Regions from separate parts of the Exiguobacterium sp. S22-S28 genome, predicted to be linked through region 3. Evidence: riboswitches for the same ligand, from Rfam matches in the RefSeq annotation. Region 3 holds a riboswitch; each other region holds the start of a gene.
The links. Region 3 has a riboswitch for thiamine pyrophosphate ahead of tenA (thiaminase II). Riboswitches for the same ligand answer to the same signal wherever they lie in the genome.

Region 1: another riboswitch for thiamine pyrophosphate. It lies ahead of thiD (bifunctional hydroxymethylpyrimidine kinase/phosphomethylpyrimidine kinase); the one in region 3 lies ahead of tenA (thiaminase II).
Region 2: another riboswitch for thiamine pyrophosphate. It lies ahead of thiT (energy-coupled thiamine transporter ThiT); the one in region 3 lies ahead of tenA (thiaminase II).

What each region holds. Positions count from the first base shown of each region.
Region 1 covers NZ_JBHFFC010000013.1:6,077-9,354, forward strand. Annotated here, with positions in the region: gene tnpB (IS200/IS605 family element RNA-guided endonuclease TnpB) at 1-1,055, opposite strand, end outside; gene thiD (bifunctional hydroxymethylpyrimidine kinase/phosphomethylpyrimidine kinase) at 1,165-1,944, opposite strand; TPP riboswitch at 2,065-2,175, opposite strand; gene ACHA8N_RS03150 (murein hydrolase activator EnvC family protein) at 2,236-3,278, opposite strand, start outside.
Region 2 covers NZ_JBHFFC010000005.1:91,147-94,424, reverse strand. Annotated here, with positions in the region: gene rsgA (ribosome small subunit-dependent GTPase A) at 1-864, shown strand, start outside; gene rpe (ribulose-phosphate 3-epimerase) at 866-1,522, shown strand; TPP riboswitch at 1,546-1,652, shown strand; gene thiT (energy-coupled thiamine transporter ThiT) at 1,716-2,279, shown strand; gene ACHA8N_RS01280 (thiamine diphosphokinase) at 2,279-2,887, shown strand; gene ACHA8N_RS01275 (amino acid permease) at 2,953-3,278, opposite strand, start outside.
Region 3 covers NZ_JBHFFC010000026.1:364,085-367,362, forward strand. Annotated here, with positions in the region: gene ACHA8N_RS08500 (sporulation protein) at 1-527, shown strand, start outside; gene tenA (thiaminase II) at 601-1,296, opposite strand; TPP riboswitch at 1,370-1,475, opposite strand; gene ACHA8N_RS08510 (DUF1002 domain-containing protein) at 1,666-2,547, shown strand; gene abc-f (ribosomal protection-like ABC-F family protein) at 2,826-3,278, shown strand, end outside.

The sequences.
Region 1 (3,278 bases), on a different contig from region 3:
CATTCACGCAAGCCAAGATGTTTTACGTCTTTGTGTTGATGTCCGCAACTCGAGCACAATTGGCTCGAAGCAAAGGTCTTGCCAACCTTCACGACGGTCTTCCCGTACCAGTCTGCCTTGTACTCCAGCATGCGGAAGAACTCCGACCAGCTGACGTCCGAGATGGACTTGCTCAACTTGCGGTTCTTCTGCATGTTCTTCACCTGCAAGGTCTCGATGCCGATGACGTCGTGGCTTTGGACGATCTCGGTCGATACCTTGTGCAGGAAGTCGGTGCGCTTGTTTGCAATCTTCTCGTGGATACGGGCGACTTTCCGTTTCTGCTTCTGATAGTTTCTCGCCTCGGACAGCTTCACTTTCTTGTTCAAGGCGATGTGTTGACGGCGGGAGAGCTTACGTTGTTCGCGCGCCAGTTTCTTCTCAAGCGAACGGAAGTAACGGTCGTTCTTGTATGCCGTGCCGTCCGAGAGGGTGGCGAAGTTCTTGAGTCCGACGTCGACGCCGACGGATGAACCGGTCTTCGGCCGTTCGTTGATCTCCTGCTCGACGAGCAGAGAGACGAAATATTTGCCTGAAGCGTTACGTCGGATCGTGGCGTTCAAGATCCGTCCTGTGACCTGCTTCGAGTGGGCGAAACGAACCCATTTCAGCTTCGGAAGTTTGAGCTTGTTGCATCCAATCGATACTTCAGGAAGCTGGTTTTTGCCTTGGATGTTGGTCTTGTACGACTGGACGGGATGGCGCTTGGACTTGAAACGAGGGTGTTCGTTCTGCTTCTTGAAGAAGCGGTCAAACGCATCAGCAAGATGTTTGACGCTGATCTGAACAGAGGTACTATCCACTTCCTTCAACCAGTCGAACTCCTGCTTCAACACAGGAATTTCTTTGGAACAAGAACCATAGGACAGTCCTTTTCCAGTGGTCTTGTACATTTCATCCCACTTCGCCAAGAAGTGGTTGAAGATGAAGCGCGAACACCCGATCGTCTTCGCGATCAGGATTTCCTGCTCTTTTGTGGGGTAGATTCTGAATTTGTAGGCCTTGTGCTTCAACACCATTTTTCACCTCCTTCAAAGAGAATATACCCGAAAAGCAGGCTGGCGATTCATCTCCCACTTTCACTAGGGCTTCGCCCTTAACGTTTAGAAGTGGGCGTATTCTCGCCTAATTTTGATAAAAGTGATGAGTCGGTCCAATCCCGTGCCCAAGCGCAAAACCATGACGAATCGCTTCCGTCACATACCGCTTGGCATGGGCTACACTGTCGGTAAGCGAGTCCCCTAACGCAAGGCGTGCTGCAATCGCAGCTGACAACGTACAGCCTGTCCCGTGTGTATGCAGACGATCTAGACGCTCCTGCTCAAAGAAATGGTGTTGACCTTGTGTGTATAAAAGATCCGTGGCTTGTTGCCCTTCCAAATGTCCGCCTTTCAGCAACACGGAATCCACCCGTTGTTTAGACAACTCGATTGTGGCCTGCCGCATCTCCTCGATCGATTGAACCGGGTAACCGATCATCCGCTCGATTTCCGGAATATTGGGTGTCACGAGTGTCGCGAGCGGTAACAGTTCCTCCATCAATGCCTGCTTTGCATCCGTCTGCAGTAAATCATGCCCGCCTTTCGCGACCATGACCGGATCTAAAATGATCGGAACTTGACAGTGCTTGAGTTGTTGCGCGATGACGTGGATGGTTTCTTGATTCGAGACCATCCCGATTTTGACGGCATCCACACGAATATCTGAAAAAATTGAGGTGAGTTGCGCCTCGACGAGCGCCGGCGACACATCTTCAACCGCCTGGACTCCTAACGTATTTTGGGCAGTGATTGCTGTAATGACACTCATACCGTAGACACCAAGGGCGGAGAATGTTTTTAAATCTGCCTGGATTCCCGCTCCACCACCGGAATCAGATCCTGCAATCGTCAGTACATGTTTCATATCGCTTCCTCACTTTCGTGTGAGCAAATCTAAGGAAAGAAAACAGACGACAAAAAGCGCCGTCCGCTGTAAAAAAGCAGACGACGCCATGAATAACCGCTCAGACGGTTGAATCTTCCATGTCTTCGATCTCAACTTTCCTACGCTGGTATTATCCAGTTCAGGTGACAGGGTCGAAAACAGAATGGTTTTCCTCTCAGCCGGACTCCTCCAGCTCCCCTAGTTGCTCTTAAATTAAATTCTTTACCACTGTAGCACAGCCCTCAAAAAAAAACGAGCCACAGCTCGTTTTTATAAATATCCGAGTGGATTAACTGTATTAGCCGGTCCTGTCGCACTGTATTGGTATCCACCGACATGTAACTCAAAGTGAAGATGTGGTCCTGTTGAATTACCCGTATTGCCCAAAGTCCCAATGGATTGACCTTGCGAGACGGTTTGACCCGCACGGACAGACAACGAATTCATATGACCATAAACCGTTGTATAAACTTGACCATCCATAAAATGTGAAATCATGACATGATTTCCATAAGGTCCGCCACTCCCAGCTGTGATGACCGTTCCTGATGCAGCTGCACGAATCGGTGATCCTGCTGGACCGCTAAAGTCTACGCCGTTATGGAACGTATAGCCGTTCGCTCCACTTGCCGGTCCGAACCCTTGCGACACACTGCCGGAAGCCGGTCGAATGAATTTAGCTGAACCACTCGGGACACTTACAACAGGGACAGCATCATTTGTTTCATTCTTCGCCTGCGACTTCGCCGCTTCTTTTGCTGCACGTGCAGCCGCCGCTTTTTCAGCTGCAGCCTTTTCTGCCGCTGCCTTTGCAGCTGCTTTTGCCGCAGCAATGGCCCGTTCCTGAGCTTCTAATGTCGCTTGTAATTCTTTTGCATCCAAGAGCTTGGTCGTAAATTTCGTTTTACCTTTGCGTAATTTTTTTAAAGTGGCACTTCGTTCTTTCATCTGCTTTTTCAACTGCTTTTTTTGAACCAAAAGTACTTGTTTTTCTTTGACACGCTCTTCTTTTTTCGCTACGAGATCACGCTTCATCTCGTCTAATTTTTTCTGAGTTTCAAGATAGGCAGAAATCATCTTGTCATCCTGCTCAGCAATTTTTTTACCTGCCATAACACGGCTGAACAAATCACCTAGATTTTTTGATCCGAAAATGACTTCTTCCCATTTGATGGAATTCCCATCATTTTCTTGTAACACCCGTAAACGATCACCTAGTAATTCCTCTTGGCGCTTCAACATTTCTTCATATCGAACAATTTCCGCTTCCATTTCTTTAATGCGAAGACCCAATTGCTCGATTTGTTTATTTT
Region 2 (3,278 bases), on a different contig from region 3:
ATTCGTCTGCAGGGTGGATTTTATGATGTCATGACACCTCAAGGAGAAATTCGGTCACGCGCACGCGGTAATTTCAGAAAACGTGGGATCAGTCCTGTCGTAGGCGATGAGGTTGTGTTACACATCGAAAGTGAGACCGGCTACATCTTGGAAGTAAAGGAACGTCAAAATTTCTTGGTCCGACCACCGGTTGCGAATATCGATCAAGCGCTACTGGTTGTCTCAGCGGCGGAACCCGATTTTTCTGCCCATCTGCTTGACCGGTTTCTTGTACTGATTGAAGCGAAGGACATCCAACCGATCATTATTTTAACGAAAATGGATCTGTTGCAAGGGACAACCGAACAGGCGGTAAAAGAAGCTATCGCGGCGTACCGAAAAATCGGCTACCCCGTCGTTGAGACTTCGAGCGAGACGCTTGTCGGAGTGGAGCTCGTCCGCCCCTTGCTGAAAGATAAGACCAGCGTACTGGCGGGACAATCCGGTGTCGGGAAAAGTTCGTTGCTCAATGCGCTCGAACCCTCATTGGCTCTTGAGACGAGTCATATTTCGAAGTCACTTGGACGCGGTCGACATACGACACGTCATGTCACCTTGATTCCGCTCGGTGAAGGGTTGATCGCAGATACACCAGGTTTTTCAAATCTCGATTTCCCGCATGAAATGGAACTCGAAGAATTGCGTTGGTGTTTTCCTGAATTCGTCGCTTTGCAAGACGACTGTAAATATCGGGGATGTCTGCATTTGAATGAACCGGGATGTGCCGTCAAAGAATCGGTTGAAGCGAACGAAATCATGCTCTCACGGTATACGAATTATGGTATGTTTGTAGAGGAAATCAAGAATCGAGCCCGGAGGTATTGAGATGATTAAAATTGCACCATCAATCTTATCAGCAGATTTTGCAAACTTGGAGCGGGACGTCAAAGCCGTCGAGGCGGCAGGCGCCGACTATATTCATTTTGATGTCATGGATGGTCAGTTTGTCCCGAACATTTCCTTTGGTTTACCGGTCTTAAGCAGTTTACGCCAAAAAACAGACATGGTTCTCGACGTTCATTTAATGATTGATCGGCCGGAAAACTTTGTGGAAGCTTTTGTTGCAGCAGGTGCTGACATCGTGACCTTCCATGTTGAGGCGACGAACCATGTGCATCGTGTCCTCCAGCAAATCAAAGCAGCGGGTGCGAAGGCGGGGGTTGTTCTGAACCCGCATACACCGCTGACGACGATTGAACATGTCTTAGAAGAGGTCGATATGGTCTTGTTGATGACGGTTAATCCTGGATTTGGCGGTCAAGCCTTCCTGCCGGGTGTCATGACGAAACTGAAGCAACTTGCAGACCTAAAGGCAGAGCGTGGGCTGACATTTGAAATTGAAATTGATGGTGGTGTGAATGCGGAGACAGCGAAGCTGTGCATCGAAAACGGGGCGAACGTCCTTGTTGCCGGATCCGCCATTTACAATGCACCCGATTATACGGAAGCAATCACTAGTATTCGCAGTGCCGCTCACGTATAATAAAAAGGCAAACAAAACTTAATGAAGACCGCAAGGGGTGTCGCGTCAAGCGGCTGAGAGAAGTGATTGGACTTTAACCCTTCGAACCTGTTCCGTTCAGACGGACGTAGGGATGTGGCGCACGCAGGCAGTACGGCGTCCGTCGTACTGCCTTTTTGCCGTCCTGCGATTTTATTTTTAGGAGGAAACAAGTATGAAACGGCTACAAATGTTAATGGAAATTGCAATTTTTGCAAGTCTCGGGGTGGTATTTGATTTATTGATTCCCTTTAAGATGCCCCAAGGAGGTTCTGTCAGCTTAGCGATGCTGCCGATTTTTGTGATGGCGTTCCGTCACGGCGTCGTGGGTGGTGTCGTGACAGGAGCTCTCGTCGGAACGATTCAGCTGATGTTCGCGCCGCAAATCTTGACGGTCGTCCAACCGTTGCTCGATTATACGATTGCATTTGGTGTTGTTGGACTGAGTGGTTTATTTGCCCGTCAAGTCAAAAAGGCGGCAGCGGCTGGGAAAAACGGACGTTTGATGGCCATCGTTTTGATGGCAACGTTCCTTGGTGCCGGATTACGGTATGTCTGCCATGTCATCAGTGGAATCGTCTTCTTTGCTGAATACGCGGAAGGTAGTCCGGTCGTACCGTACTCCTTGATTTACAATGCGACGTACATGGTTCCATCGTACCTGTTATGCGGCATTGTCGCAGGGCTCTTATTCACGACGGCGCCACGACTCCTCCGGTACTCGGCGCGAGGTGTCTGATGCGCGCTGTAATCGTCGCAGCAGGACCGGTCGAGGACGTACCGTCCCTGACGCCGTTTATCGATGAGAATACGGTGGTCATCGCTGTCGACGGCGGTGTCGCTACGCTAGTGCAACAAGGTCTCACGTTTGACTTGGCAATCGGGGACTTTGATTCGCTCGGATATACGCCGGAAGGGGCGGTGATTCATCCGGCTGAAAAAGATGAAACCGATTTAGAACTCGCTTTGCGTCATGTCAGCGAACGGTATGAAGTGACGGACGTGTTGATTTTCGGGGCGACAGGTGGTCGACTGGATATGACCCTGCAAAACGTCTATCTATTGAAACAGTTCCCGACAGCGCGTCTTATGACGAAGCGCGAAGAGGTGCGTTTCTTACAGGAAGGACATTATCAAATCAAGGCGGATCAGTATCATTACCTGTCCTTCATCCCACTCGTTCCGACGCGTTTGACGCTTCGAGGTGTCAAGTATCCGCTGACCGATCATGACGTGCCCGTCGGCGGTTCCTTAACCGTCAGCAATGAATGGACGGATCAGCAGATCGCCGATGTCACGGTCCACACGGGTGAAGTAATCGTATTACGAAGTCTGGCTGATCAATAAAAAATGACTAAAAAAGAACGTGACGGCCAGGGAATCAATCCCGAAGCCGGTCACGTTCTTTTTGATTATGGCTCTAAGGTCGAACTGGCTGCTTGTCGTTCCGTTTGGGCAGCGAGATGTTTTCCTTTGACGAACCAATGATAAGACGCCCATGTCAAGAGGAAGAAGGGGACACCGATATATAAGGCGATCCGTTGATCCGCTTGGAAGGCAAGACTGATCAGGACAAGCATGTTTAAAGAAAACGAGATGATCGGTAAGACCGGGAAGAACGGTGTTTTGAACTTCAACTCGCTAACAGAGTGTCCGTCCTTGATGAATTGGCGACGGAAGGCGATCTGTGAAGCAGAAATCGAAATCCATCCGACCTGCGCCCCGAGTCCTGCGAGTG
Region 3 (3,278 bases):
CGATCGAGGCAGGTGTCGAACGCGAAATTCCGTTCACGCTCCAAGTACCGTTCAATACGCCGCTCTCTGTCAGCCAATCGAAGTCATGGATCGAGACGGGTCTTGATATCGCGCAGGCGGTTGACCCTTCTGACCATGATGCTGTCGTCGTCAAAGCTAATGACTACCAATCGGTCATCCTTGAAGCGATGGAAGACCTCGGATTCCGCTTAAAGAAAGCCGATACAGAGAAATTACCGGGCCGCTTCCGGAAAGATTTGCCGATCGCGCAAGAACTCGAGTATTCAGCACGTGGCACCCATTATGCCCATAAACTGGACGAAATCGAAGTCATCCTGTTACAAGACCGGTCCGGCATCGACATCGTCGTCCAGATCGACCGCCGTGCCCACAGCCTTGGTTCACTGTTCAGTGAAATGGCCGGTACGGACGAGACGATGACAAAACTTTCGTTATCCAATCAGGATTTAACCAATCCGACTGCCGTCAAACAACGTCTGGCGGATTTGATTGAACGACACAGCTGAGTTATTTTTTAGACAACAAACACCGGATCCGATTGTCGTCGGACCCGGTGTTTGTTGATTTAAACGTTTTTCCTTACTTGGATGATGTGATTTTCATCGTCTGCATGTACTGCTTTTCAAACGTCTCTTCCGTCCAGCCCATCTGCCAAAACATCAATTCATAATAACAACTTTTGACAAAATGTTGTTTCATCCGTTCCCTTTCTTCGGCACTTGCCCGCTCCGCCAAATCATTCAGACGATCAACTTGTTCAAATACGACCCGTTCAAACCATTCGGAACTGTATGTCGCAATCCATTGCGCATAGATTGGAGAATCCGGCGTACAGCCTTGTAACTGCTGTCCGACTTCATAGTAAAGCCAGTAACACGGTAAAATGGCAGCAATCGTCTCCCCCAGTGTCCCTTCACTCGCATGATGCATGTGCGACACATAAGCATAAGCCGTTGGTGCCGGTTCGAACTCAGCCAGCGTCTCGCTTGAGATCCCAAGCGGTTCAAAAAACGATTGGTGCAGACTGAGTTCTGCAGCATACGTCGATGTCGCATGCTCCGCCAGTTCAGCAATCGTCGCAAAATCATCGGCTTTCGAAGCAGCACGGGCCTGGATTTTCGCAAAATGTTTTAAGTAATAGGCGTCTTGCAGGACGTAATGACGGAACTTCGCTAGCGGCAAAGTGCCGTCTCCGATCCCTGTGACGAACGGATGGCTAAAGCTGCTGTCCCAATACTGTTGTGCCGCTTGCCGGATTTCTTCACTGAATGTCATGTCGTTTCCCCCTTTGTTAATCAAAAAACGCCACACCCGATGTCAGGCATGACGTGAAAAGACCATAAAAAGAGGATCGTCCACGCCACTTCCCTCCGTAAGTCCAAACTTAATCAGGTTCAAAGGGTCCGAACGTCTTCGTCGTCTCAGTCAGCCTACTGACTCCCCTAGTGGTCGCTATTTGATTTGTTTTGAGTTTATCATGATTTGATGTGGAATTGACCCTTTCTCGTCATTTCGCTCATTTTTTTTGTACAATGGAACATGACGGAAGGTGGATGACGGCTCGTCCTTGAGACCGATTCTCTTCTGTCGCCGGTCGATTAGACTAAATTTAGTACCTGATACTTAACTTATGGAGGAACTTTTATGAATAAAACAATCACATGGACGGCATCTGCTTTACTTGCTACTACTTTACTGCTACCGACGGCCGCATCTGCTGAACAAGTGGTCGACAAAACAATCGTCACCCTTGGCGAATCCCTTGGGGCAAAGGATAAATCGTGGGTCTTGTCCCGCTTGAATGCACCGGAAGGTATCACCCCGATTATCGCAACATCTGCCGATGAAGAAAAATATCTCGGGAAAAACATTCCCCAATCACAACGGGGCGGCGGCATGTACTCTTCCGCTAAAATTGAGTTGGCGGAAAAAGGCGATGGATTATCTGTCGCGACCGAAAACATCACCTGGGTCACAAAAGACATGTACCTCAACGCCCTTGTCACGGCGGGTGTAACGGATGCGGACATTACGATCACGTCCCCTTATAAGGTAACCGGAACTTCGGCTTTGACCGGGATCATGAAAGCGTACGATCAAACATCTGCCGAGACCGGCATCAAACTGACGGATGAACGAAAAGACCTTGCCCAGCAAGAACTCTCTGTAACATCCGATGTCGGGAAAACGGTCGGGACGGATAAGGTCGCCGACTTGATGAATGAAATCAAAGCGGAAATCGCGAAACAACAACCGGAAACGAAGGTGGAGATTGAAAACGTCATCGTCCAAGTCATCCAAAACAATAACATCAATTTATCCGATGCTCAGATGGACCGGTTGACCGGCCTGTTTAATCAAATGGAACAAGCGGACCTGAACTGGGGTCAAATCGAGAGTGGTCTAAAAGATGCCGGACAAGATATCCAGGCCTTTGCGACTTCAGAAGAGACAAAAGGATTTTTTGCGAAGTTGTTTGATGGTCTCAGTGCGTTCTTCAACTCGATTGCCGGCTTGTTCAAATAAAGATTAACGTTTTCTTTTCTGTCAGGCATGGTAAAATAGATGTATTGAATCGGAAAAGGTGGTGTGGAGACATGGGTTTTGCTGCGTGTAAGCATTGGTTGATGGAACAACTGTATCTGTTGCGCGCGATTTTTCATGGAATGGCGTTCTAAGGGACTAGTCTGCCCTTTTTTAACGAACCCAATACCTGAAAAATAAAGCAAAGCGCATCTTCCACGAGTCAAGGAGAGTGCTGTTTGCGCTCTCCTTTTTTTGATGCGCCAGAGAGGACATTTCATATGATGATCTGCGACATCCAACACCTGACAAAACAATTCGGAGGCGACGATATCTTAACGGACGTCTCCCTCTTTATCGAGCACCAAGACCGGATCGGCTTGATCGGCCGAAACGGAAGCGGTAAAACGACGCTCTTACGTTTGATTGCCCGCCTTGATTCCGAAGACAGCGGAACGATTTATCAAAAAAGTGGGCTCTCCATCGGTTATTTGGCACAACTTCCCGTGTTCGACCACGTAATGACGGGGCGTGATGTCCTGTGGACTGCCTTCGCCACGCTTGTCGATTTACAACGCTCCCTGCAACAAACCGAACGGGACATGGCGACAAAAACGGATCAGATCGAACAGTTGCTCGAACGCTACACGCAAGAGACGGAAGCTTTTGAACGCCAAGGCGGGTATTTGCTGGATTCCAAAATCGACCGGATGATTAACGGCTTGCAGTTGCAC